Regions from separate parts of the Comamonas sp. NLF-1-9 genome, predicted to be linked through region 2. Evidence: predicted binding sites of a transcription regulator. Region 2 holds the regulator's gene; the other holds the start of a gene.

Region 1 (5,369 bases), 160 kb from region 2:
TTGCCGAGGCGCACCACGGGCGCATCCAGGTGGAGCGCGACGCACTGCTGGGCGGCGCGCTGTTCACCGCCATCCTGCCCCTGGAGAGCGACGCATGAACACCACTGCCATGGACATCCACATCGTCGATGACGATGCCGACGTGCGCGACGGCCTGGCCTGGCTGTTCGATTCGCGCGGCTGGAAGACTCGGGTATGGCAAGGCGGCGACGTCTTTCTGGATGCGGTCCACGCGCTGCAGGGCGAGTGGGGCCTGGCGGTGGTGCTGCTGGACATCCGCATGCAGCCGCTCTCGGGCCTCGTGACTTTCGAGCGCCTGAAGGCCCTGGGCTGCCCCTGGCCGGTGCTTTTCCTGACCGGGCATGGCGACGTAGCCACCGCAGTGCAGGCGGTGAAGGAAGGCGCCTGGGACTTTCTGGAAAAGCCCTTCCAGGACAACATGCTGGTGGACCGCGTGGAGCAGGCCATGCAGGCGCTGCTGGCGCGCAGCGCCAGCGAGCGCGAGCTGCAGCGCCTGCGTCAGGCGCTGGCCTCCCTGAGTCCGCGCGAGCGCGAGGTGCTGGGCGAGCTGCTGCGCGGCCACTACAACAAGAACATCGCTGACCACCTAGGCATCAGCGCGCGCACTGTCGAATTCCACCGCGCCAACATCTTCGAGAAGATGGGCGTGGAATCGGCCATCGAGCTGGCGCACAAGCTGGGCCAGCTGCAGCCTGCGGGACGTGATGGCGAGCCCGGCTCGCCCTGATCCGGCAGCGCCTCAGCGCGCACCCTCCACGTCCGACAAGACGGCCACGTAGTCGCCCAGTGCCAGGCAACTGGTGAGCCCGGGCGACTCGATGCCAAACAGGTTCACCAGCCCCGGCACGCCATGCGCGCTCGGACCCTGGATCAGGAAGTCCGCCGCCGGCTCGCCCGGCCCGCTGATCTTGGGGCGCATGCCCGCGTAGTCCGGCTGCAGCGCGCCGGCGGGCAGCTCGGGCCAGTAGCGGCGGATTTCGGCATGGAAGGCCTCGGCCCGGGCGGCGTCCACCTGCAGCTCGTCGGGGCTGTCCACCCACTGCACGTCGGGGCCAAAGCGCGCCTGCCCTGCCAGGTCCAGCGTCAGGTGCACGCCCAGTCCGGCGGGTTCCGGCAAGGGGTAGATCAGATGAGAGAACGGCGCGCGCACGCTGCATGCAAAGTAATTGCCCTTGGCGTGAAACGACCTGGGAATGGCAGCGGGCGCCAGCCCCTGGATGCGCCGCGCCAGCGCCGGCGCCTGCACTCCGGCGGCGTTCACCAGCAAGGCGGTGAGCAGCTCGCTGCCATCGTGCATGCCAAGCCGAAAGCCTTGCGCTGTGCGGGCGACGCTGTCCACGCGGGTGCGCAGCACCACCGTGGCGCCGCTGTGCTGCAAATCGGCCTGCAGCGCCAGCATCAGCGCGTGGCTGTCGATGATGCCGGTGGCGGGCGACAGCAGTGCGCCGTGGCAGCGCAGCGCGGGCTCGAGCGAGCGCACGCCGGCGCCGTCCAGCCAGCGCAGGCCTTGCACGCCATTGGCGCTTGCCTGCGCGGCCAGTTGTCGCAAGGCCGGCAGTTGCCGCTCGCTGGTGGCCACGATCAGCTTGCCGCAGCGCCGGTGCGCCACCTGGCGGCGAGCGCAGTAGTCGTAGAGCATGGCGCTGCCCTGCACGCACAAACGCGCCTTGAGCGAGCCGACCGGGTAGTAGATGCCCGCATGGATCACCTCGCTGCTGCGCGCGCTGGTCTGCGTGCCGACGGCCGCTTCGGCCTCCAGCACCAGCACCTCGCGCCCCTGCAGAGCGAGCGCGCGCGCCACCGCCAGGCCTACGACGCCCGCACCTACCACCACGCATTGCACGCTGTCCGCCATGGTTTGCCTCCGTGCCCGCATCCCGCGAAAAGCCGCCCGAAGAAGCGCCTGATTATCCGCAGCCGCTCTGGCAGAGGGTGGCACAATACTGTACAAATCAACAGTTGATTGCCACAACAGCCACAGCACCCAGCGCTACGCCGATGGTCATGTTTGCCCCTCGCCCCCTCGTTTCGGACGACCCGCGCCCTGCGCTCGCGTCCCTGCCTGCCCAGGTCTGGCGCGGCGGCACGCTGGGCGCGGCCGAAGGCGCGGTGCTCCCCAGCAGCCACGCCCCGCTGGACGCCGAGCTGCCCGGGGGCGGCTGGCCGCTGGGGGCGCTGGTGGAGCTGTTGCAGCGCCGCCCCGGCCTGCATGAATGGGCCTTGCTGCTGCCCGCCCTGGCGCAACTGGCGGAGGGGCAGCGCGGCGTGATCGCGCTCGTGGGTGCGCCCCATCTGCCCTTTGGCCCGGCGCTGGCCGCGCGCGGCCTGCCCGCCGAACGGCTCTTGTGCATCACCACCACAGCGCCGCTGCAGCGCCTGTGGGCCGCAGAGCAGGCGCTGCGCTGCCCCGATGTGCTCGCGCTGCTGCTGTGGCTGCCCCACGCGCAAGACCACGCGCTGCGCCGCCTGCATCTGGCGGCGCGCGGCCGGGCGCGGCCGCTGTTCGCCCTGCGCCCGCACGCCGCGCGCACCCAGCCCTCGCCCGCGCCGCTGCGCCTGCTGCTGGAGGGCGACGGCGAGAGCCTGAAGCTGGACTTGTTCAAGCGCCACGGCCCGCCCTTGGGCGCTCCGCTGCACCTGCCCGCCCAGCCGCCGGCCCTGCGCGCGCTGCTGGCCGCCAGCCGCCAGCCGCGCGAGGCCCCGCGCAAAGAGGCGCTGCAAACCCCGCACAGGCCGGCACCCGCGCAGGCGCTCGGCGCGGGCCTTGTCGATGGCAAGAGCTACAGGGCGCAAAACCACTCCGCGCGCCAGGCGGTACTGGCAAGAGCCGTTTGACGCCATGCACTGGATCGCCCTGCACCCGCGCGACGACACGCCCGAGGGCCGCCAACTGCTGGCCTGGCGCATGCTGACCTACACCCCGCGCGTGGCGCTGGTGGACGAGGCGGTGCTGATGGAGGTGCAAAGCTGCCTGCGTCTGTGGGGCGGCCCCCGGCGCTTGCTGGTCAAAATATTTGAAGAGAAAACGGCTCCGGCGCCCGACAGACATGCGCAAGGCGCTTCATCTTTGATAGCCCTGGCACGCCTGCGCCTGCCGCCCGGGCAGAGCGCTTGCACACCGCCCCACGCCCTGCCGCTGGCCACGCTGAGCGCCGCCCGGCCCCATCTGCCGGTGCTGGCCCGCCTGGGCTGCAGCACCTGGGGCGAACTGCGCGCCCTGCCCCGCGCCGGAGTGGCGCGGCGCCTGGGCGCGGCTCTGCTGGCGGCGCTGGACCAGGCTGAAGGCCGCGCGCCCGACGTCTACCCCTGGGCACAACTGCCCGAGCACTTTGACGAAGCGCTGGATCTGCCCCTGCTTGCCAGCACCACGCCCGAGCTGCACCTGGCGCTGGAGCACCTGTTGCTGCGGCTGCAGGTCTGGCTCGGTGCCCGGCTGCTGGGCGCATCGGCCATTGCGCTGCATTGGCGCTTTGACCAGCGGCGTTTGAACGGCGCAGAGCTGCCTCCCGGGGCCGAGCTGCAAATCCGCACCGCCCAGCCGGTGCAGCGCATGGCCCATCTGCGCCGCCTCATCGACGAGCAGTTGGCGCGCACGCCGCTGGCCGCGCCGGTCAACCGCCTGGGGCTGCGCGTGCTGCAGCTCTCGCCCTGGCAAGACCCTGCCGGCAGCCTGCTGCCCGGCGAGCAAGACCGGGGCGAGCCGCTGCACCAGCTGGCAGAGCGCCTGAGCGCCCGCCTGGGCCCCGAGCAGGTGCTGATGGCCCAACCCCATGCCGACCACCGGCCCGAGCGCATGCAGCGCTGGCTGCCAGCGCAGCAGCTGCTGTCTACGGCGCAGCGCGCAGCGCCCCCCGCCAGCGCCTTGCCGCTGGCCCCCACCTGGCTGCTGGCCACGCCGCAGCCGCTGGTCGTGCAGGACGATCGCCCGCAGTGGCAAGGGCGGGCGCTGGCGCGACTCACCCCCGCGCAGCGCATCGAAACCGGCTGGTGGGAAGAGCGCCAGGGGCCGCTGCGGCGCGACTACTTCATCGCCCGGGCGCCCGGCGAGGGCCTGCTGTGGATCTACCGCGAACAAGACCCCGGCGACGCCGCGCCGCGCTGGTATCTGCACGGCTTGTATGCCTGAGCCCGCCGCCCTGCCCGGCTACGCCGAGCTGCATGCAATCAGCGCCTTCAGCTTCGGGCGCGGCGCTTCGCTGCCGCAGGAGCTGGTGCAGCGCGCGGCAGAGCTCGGCTACGCCGGCCTGGCCTTGACCGACGAATGCTCGGTCGCGGGCGTGGTGCGCGCCTGGACGCGGCTGCGCGAGCTCAGGGAAGAAGGCCGCGTGCCCGAGGGTTTTGCCCTGCTCTACGGCAGCGAATTCGCCCTGCCCGGCGGGCGGCTGATCGCCATCGCACGCCATCTGGAGGGCTGGGGCGGGCTGTGCCGCTTCATCACCGCCGCGCGCACCGCAGGCGCCGCCAAGGGCAGCTACCAGCTTGATTGGCAGCGCAGCGACTTCAGCCTGCTGGCCGGCTGCGAAATCCTCTGGGCGCCCGAGCAGCCGACCGATAGAGCTATCGATACAGAAGCTGTCAGCGCTTGTATGGCAAGCGTTGCAGCCCGATTTGACCCCGAACATCTGTGGCTGGCCGTGGAGCTGCTGCGCAGCCCCCACGATCCGCTGTGGCTGGCCACGCTGCGCCTGCTGGGCGCGCGCCACGGCTTGGCGCTGGTGGCGGCGGGCGGGGTCTGCATGCACCGGCGCTCGCGCAAGCCGCTGCAGGACGTGCTGACCGCCACGCGCCTGAACCGCCCCGTGGCCGACTGCGGCCTGCAGCTTCAGCCCAGCGCTGAGCGCCATCTGCGCCATCGCCTGCTGCTCTCGCGCATCTACCCGCGCGCGCTCCTGCAGGCCACGCTGCAGGTGCTGCAGCGCTGCCGCGGTTTTGACCTGGCGCAGATCCGCTACGACTACCCGCAAGAGAGCCTGCCCGCCGGCCTCACGCCCAGCCAGGCGCTGCGCCGGCGCGTGCTGCAAGGCATGGCCGAGCGCTACCCGCAGGGCACGCCCGTGCAGATCAAGCGCTACCTGGTCAAGGAGCTCAGGCTGATCGCCGCCTGCCGCTACGAGATGTTCTTCCTCACCGTGGACGACATCGTGCGCTTTGCGCGCAGCCGCGCCATCTTGTGCCAGGGGCGCGGCTCGGCGGCCAATTCGGTGGTCTGCTGGTGCCTGGGCATCACCGCGGCCAACCCCGAGCATTCACACCCGCTGCTCGAGCGCTTCATCAGCCGCGAGCGGCGCCACGAGCCGCCCGACATCGACGTCGACTTCGAGCACGAACGGCGCGAGGAGGTCATCCAG
Region 2 (5,369 bases):
GAAGTGGCGCGCCTGTGCGCCGCCATCCTGCAAGAGTACGCACTGGCCCAGCGCAAGATCAAGGAAACGCGCAACGCCCCGCTGGCCACGCAAGACACAGGCCGGCAACTGCAGATCCTGATGAACAAGAACTTCCTGCTCGACACCCCCTGGGCGCAATTGCAGCACTACCCGCGCTATCTCAAGGCCATCGTGCTGCGCCTGGACAAGCTGCGCGCCGACCCCGCGCGCGACGAAGCCAGGACGCGCGAGCTGCAACCGCTGGAGCAGCGCTACTGGCGCCTGTTTGCCGAACGCAAGGGCCAGGAAGACGCGCGCATGCAGGAATACCGCTGGATGCTGCAAGAGCTGCGCGTGGGCTTTTTTGCGCAAGAGCTGCGCACCCCTTACCCCGCAAGCAGCAAGCGTCTGGACAAGATCTGGGCCCAGTTGCAACTCTGATGCAGCGGCGCCGGCTGGCCTGCGGCTGCCTTGGTGGGCCTCTTGCCGCGTTGCGCCCAGGCCCGCGACTGCCGCACCTCAGCCCAGCGCCAGGCGATTGAGTTCGGCGCAGACATCGGCCAGCCGGCCCGAAGCCATCAGCCGGCAGGAACCATCGTCCGCATGCCGCAGCACCAGGCGCAGCGGCCGGTGCGCCGAGGGCCGCGCCGGCACAGGGGCGGGTGCAGCGGGGCGCTGGCGCGCGACTGGCCGCAGCGCGAGCACCTTGCCGTGCGGGGCCGGGGAAAAAAGAGGCAGCGGGCGCTGACCGGACTGAACAAGCTGCATGTGAGACTCCACAGGGTTTGAACACAGGCAGGATTGCCACAGGAAAAGCACGCCCCAGGGTTGACCGAGCGCGCTGGCGCATGCAGCGTGCCCGGCCAGACGCCCGCCACCCGGGGCCGTGCCGGCCATGCCCTACATCAGCATGGTGTTGCGTATCAAGCCGACCGCCAGGCCTTCGATCTCGAATGGCTCGCCGGGGTGCACCCGGATCACCGGGTAGTCGGGGTTTTCCGGCAACAGCTCGATCTGGCCGCCGCTACGGCGCAGGCGTTTGACGGTGACCTCGTCGCCCAGGCGCGCGACCACGATCTGGCCGCTGCGCGCCTCGTGCGTGGCCTGCACCGCGAGCAGGTCGCCATCCATGATGCCGGCGTCGCGCATGGACATGCCACGCACCTTGAGCAGATAGTCCGGCTTGTGCGCGAACAGCGAGCCTTCTATGGTGTAGCTTTGGTCGACGTGCTCCTGCGCGAGAATCGGCGAACCGGCGGCCACGCGGCCGATGAGCGGCAGCGTGAGCTGGGCCAGCCCCGCCATCGGCAGGCCGAGCTGCACGCCGCGCTCGGCATGGATCTGGCGCAGCGCGCTGGCGCGCAGGCGTATGCCGCGCGAGGTACCGCTGAGCAGCTCGATCACGCCCTTGCGCGCGAGCGCCTTCAAGTGCTCTTCCGCCGCGTTGGCCGACTTGAAGCCCAGCTGCTGCGCGATCTCGGCGCGCGTGGGCGGCGCGCCGGTCTGGGCGATGGCGCGCTCTACCAGTTCCAGGATCTGCTGCTGGCGGCCGGTGAGTTTGGGCTGGTCGGTCATGAAATGCTCCGGATGGGCTACAGGTCAGTGACTGTGTATCGATACAGTAGCTGTATTTTTCGACAGTTTTGAGAAAGTTGCAAGCACCATGGACAAAAAGATCGTCATCCTCGGCACCGGCGGCACCATTGCCGGCACCGGCGCGGCCGGTGGCCATGCCTACCTGGCCGCGCAACTGGGCGTAGACGCGCTGGTGCAGGCGGTGCCGGGCCTGCAGCAGGCCGCCGGCATGGCGCTGCAAGCCGAGCAGCTCGCGCAGATCGACAGCAAGGACATGGACCACGCCACCTGGCTGCGCCTTGCGCGGCGCTGCGCCGAGCTGCTGGCCGACGCGCAGGTGGCCGGCATCGTCGTCACGCACGGCACGGACACGCTGGAAGAGAGCGCCTGGCTGCTGCACGAGCTGCTGCCCGCGGACAAGCCCGTGGTGTTGACCTGCGCGATGCGCCCGGCCACCGCGCTGCTGTCCGACGGCCCGCAGAACCTGCTGGACGCGGTGTTGCTGGCCGCGCACCCGCAGGCGCGCGGCGTGCTGGTGTCCGCGCTCGGCACGGTGCACGGCGCCCGCGCGGTGAGCAAGCTGCATCCGCAGCGGCTCGACGCGTTTGCCTCGCTGGGCAGCGGCCCGCTCGGCTGGGTGGAGGCCGGGCAGTTGCGCTGGGCGCACGGTGCGGCGCCCGCGGCCGGCGCACCGCGCCACGGCGCCTTGCTGCAATCGCGCGCCTTCAATCAAGCGCCCTGGCCGCGGGTGGAGATCGCCCTGAGCCACGCCGGGGCCGACGGCGCGCTGATCGACTGGATGGTGGCCGGCGGGGTACGCGGCATCGTCGTCGCCGCGACCGGCAACGGCACGCTGCATCAGGCGCTGCAGCCGGCGCTCGCGCGTGCGGTGGATGCCGGGGTGCAGGTGCGCATTGCCTCGCGCTGCCCGCTCGGGCACATGGCGGCGATCGCGGGCCGGCCCTGGCGCGACGCCGAGGGCCTGAGCCCGGTCAAGGCGCGCATCAGCCTGATGCTCGACTTGATGCAGCAAGCCTGAGCGCGCAGCCTGCGCGCCGGCGCCTCAGAGCTTGCGAGGAAATTGTCCGTGCCCGAAAGGCGCGTCAAAACGCCGCCCATCGAGATGCAAAACGCAGTCATGGCTGGGGCCATGGCGAGTATTTGCAACCAAGAGTGGTGGTGTTTTGGCGTGCAGAGCGGGCATGGGGGATTGCCTCTCAAGCTCTCAGTGGCTCAGCGCCTCGAGCGCGCGCGCGGTGATCTCGTCGACGCCGCCCAGGCCGTTGATGGCGCGGTACTTGGGCGCGTTGGCCGGGTCGGCGCTGGCCCAGTTGCGGTAGTAGTCCACCAGCGGGCGCGTCTGGTCGCTGTAGACCTGCAGGCGCTTCTTGACGGTTTCTTCCTTGTCGTCCTCGCGCTGCACCAGCGCTTCGCCCGTCACGTCGTCCTTGCCGGCGACCTTGGGCGGGTTGAACTTCACGTGGTAGGTGCGCCCGGACGCCGGGTGGCTGCGCCGCCCGCTCATGCGCTCGATGATGGCCTCGAACGGCACGTCGATCTCCAGCACGTAATCGAGCTTGACGCCCGCCGCCTTCATCGCGTCCGCCTGCGGGATGGTGCGCGGAAAGCCGTCGAAGAGAAAACCCTGGGCGCAATCGGGCTCGGCGATGCGCTCCTTGACCAGGCCGATGATGATGTCGTCGCTCACGAGCTGGCCCGCGTCCATGACCGCCTTGGCCTGCAGCCCCAGCGGCGTGCCTGCCTTGACGGCGGCGCGCAGCATGTCGCCGGTGGAAATCTGCGGGATGCCGAATTGCTTGCAGATGAAGGCAGCCTGCGTGCCTTTTCCAGCGCCGGGAGCGCCAAGCAGGATCAATTTCATGGGGACTCTCTCTCGTCAGTTTTGAAATCGGGCCGCACGCGCCAGGCCGTGCGTGAACAGCGTTTGAGAATAGCACGCGTGCGCTGGCGCCCCGCTTACAGGGCGCCCTCTCAGGCAGGTGCGCCGCCGGCGGCAAACAGGGCGCGCACGCGCTCCAGGTCCTGCGGCGTATCCACACCCGCGCCGGGGGCCGTGGTGGTCACGTGCACCGCGATCGCATGGCCGTGCCAGAGCGCGCGCAGCTGCTCGAGCTGCTCGAGCTGCTCGGTGGGCGCGGGCGCCAGGCGTGCAAAGGTCTGCACGAAGCCCGCGCGGTAGCTGTAGATGCCGATGTGGTGCAGCGGCGCCAGCCCGGCGGCGGCCGCATCCTGCCACCAGGCGCCGCCCGGCTGCGCGCCGCGTGCATGCGGGATGGGCGCGCGGCTGAAGTAGCTGGCGCGGCCCCGGGCATCGAGCACCACCTTGACCACGTTGGGGTTGGCAAAGTCGGCGGCGCTGGCGATCGGATGTGCGGCCGTGCCCATGGGGCAGTGCGCGTGGCGCTGCATCAGGGCCGCGACGGCATCGATCAGGCCGGGCGCCATCAGCGGCTCGTCGCCCTGCACGTTCACCACCACCGCATCCTCGGGCAGGCCCAGCAGCGCGCAGGCTTCGGCCAGACGGTCGCTGCCGCTGGCGTGGTCGGCGCGCGTGGGCAGCGCCTGCACGCCGTGGGCCTGGCAGGCGTCGATGATCTCGGGCGCGTCGGCCGCCACCCAGACCTGCGCGGCGGCGCTTTGCAGCGCGCGCTCGGCCACGCGCACCACCATGGGCTTGCCGGCGATGTCGGCCAGGGGCTTGCGCGGCAGGCGGCTGGAGGCCAGCCGCGCGGGGATGACGACGGTGAAGGCCGCCGCGCTCACGGCTTCTTTTCCAGCTCGTCGTCGCTGAGCGTGCGCGCTTCGGTCTCGAGCAGGACGGGGATGCCGTCGCGCACCGGATAGGCCAGGCGCGCGCTGTGCGAGACCAGCTCCTGGCGCTCGCGGTCGTAAGTGAGCGGCCCCTTGGTCACGGGGCACACCAGCAGTTCAAGCAGTTTCGGGTCCATGGCTTTCTCCGGCTGGGGTCGATGATAGTGGCGCCAGGCGCGCGTCCAGCCAGGCGAAGAATGCCGGATCGAGCTCGACCTGCAAGGGCGCCGCCCAAGCCTCGGGGTGCAGGCGCCAGAGCTTGACCGCGTCTTTTTCGGTACAAATCAGGATCAAACCCTTGCCTGACGGGCGCTGCCAGCTATCGAAAGCAAAGTGGTCCGGCAGGCTCTCGGTGCGCTCCAGCGTCAGACCGCGCGCGCGCAGCATGGCAAAGAAGGCCTCGGGCGCGGCCACGCCCGCCAGCGCATGCAGCGGCTGGCCGCGCAGGCGCTGCAAGGGCAATTGCTCGCCCGCCGCATTCACCACGCAGGGCGCCAGCGTGCGCCGCAGCGCAAACGCGGGCGCGCTGCCCGCCGGGACGGGGGGCGCGCCGTGGTAGAGCAGCGCATCCACCGGTCGCGGCCAGGCCTCGCGCAGCGGGCCGGCGGGCAGCAGCCAGCCATTGCCCACGCCGGTCTCGCTGAAGACGCAAATTTCCAGCTTGCGCGCCAGCGCCAGATGCTGCAGTCCGTCGTCGCAGACCAGGATGTTGCAGTCCGGGTGCGCCGCCAGCAGCGCGCGCCCGGCATCGGCGCGCCGCGCGGCCACGAAGACCGGCACGCCGGTGCGCCGCGCCAGCAGCAGCGGCTCATCACCCACCTCGGCGGGTGCGCTGGTAGCGCGCACCTCGCGGCAGTCGCGCGTGCGCCGCCCATGGCCGCGCGAGACGATGCCCGGGCGCCAGCCTCTGGCCTGCAAGTGCTGCACCAGCGCGATCACCACCGGCGTCTTGCCCGCGCCGC

What was found. The regulator LexA, encoded in region 2, represses DNA repair genes until DNA is damaged. The targets are predictions, from matches to a motif close to ACTGTATNNNNATACAGT.
Region 1: a site for LexA is predicted at 1,964-1,981, ahead of imuA (translesion DNA synthesis-associated protein ImuA). Genes of this name have one in related genera too.

What each region holds. Positions count from the first base shown of each region.
Region 1 covers NZ_CP078069.1:1,024,217-1,029,585, forward strand. The annotation lists gene KUD94_RS05015 (sensor histidine kinase) at 1-98, shown strand, start outside; gene KUD94_RS05020 (response regulator transcription factor) at 95-748, shown strand; gene KUD94_RS05025 (NAD(P)/FAD-dependent oxidoreductase) at 761-1,876, opposite strand; gene imuA (translesion DNA synthesis-associated protein ImuA) at 2,026-2,856, shown strand; gene KUD94_RS14690 (DNA polymerase Y family protein) at 2,861-4,147, shown strand; gene KUD94_RS05035 (error-prone DNA polymerase) at 4,140-5,369, shown strand, end outside.
Region 2 covers NZ_CP078069.1:860,272-865,640, reverse strand. The annotation lists gene hrpA (ATP-dependent RNA helicase HrpA) at 1-441, shown strand, start outside; gene KUD94_RS04270 (hypothetical protein) at 520-768, opposite strand; gene lexA (transcriptional repressor LexA) at 901-1,575, opposite strand; gene KUD94_RS04260 (asparaginase) at 1,664-2,614, shown strand; gene adk (adenylate kinase) at 2,801-3,457, opposite strand; gene kdsB (3-deoxy-manno-octulosonate cytidylyltransferase) at 3,568-4,359, opposite strand; gene KUD94_RS04245 (Trm112 family protein) at 4,356-4,544, opposite strand; gene lpxK (tetraacyldisaccharide 4'-kinase) at 4,525-5,369, opposite strand, start outside.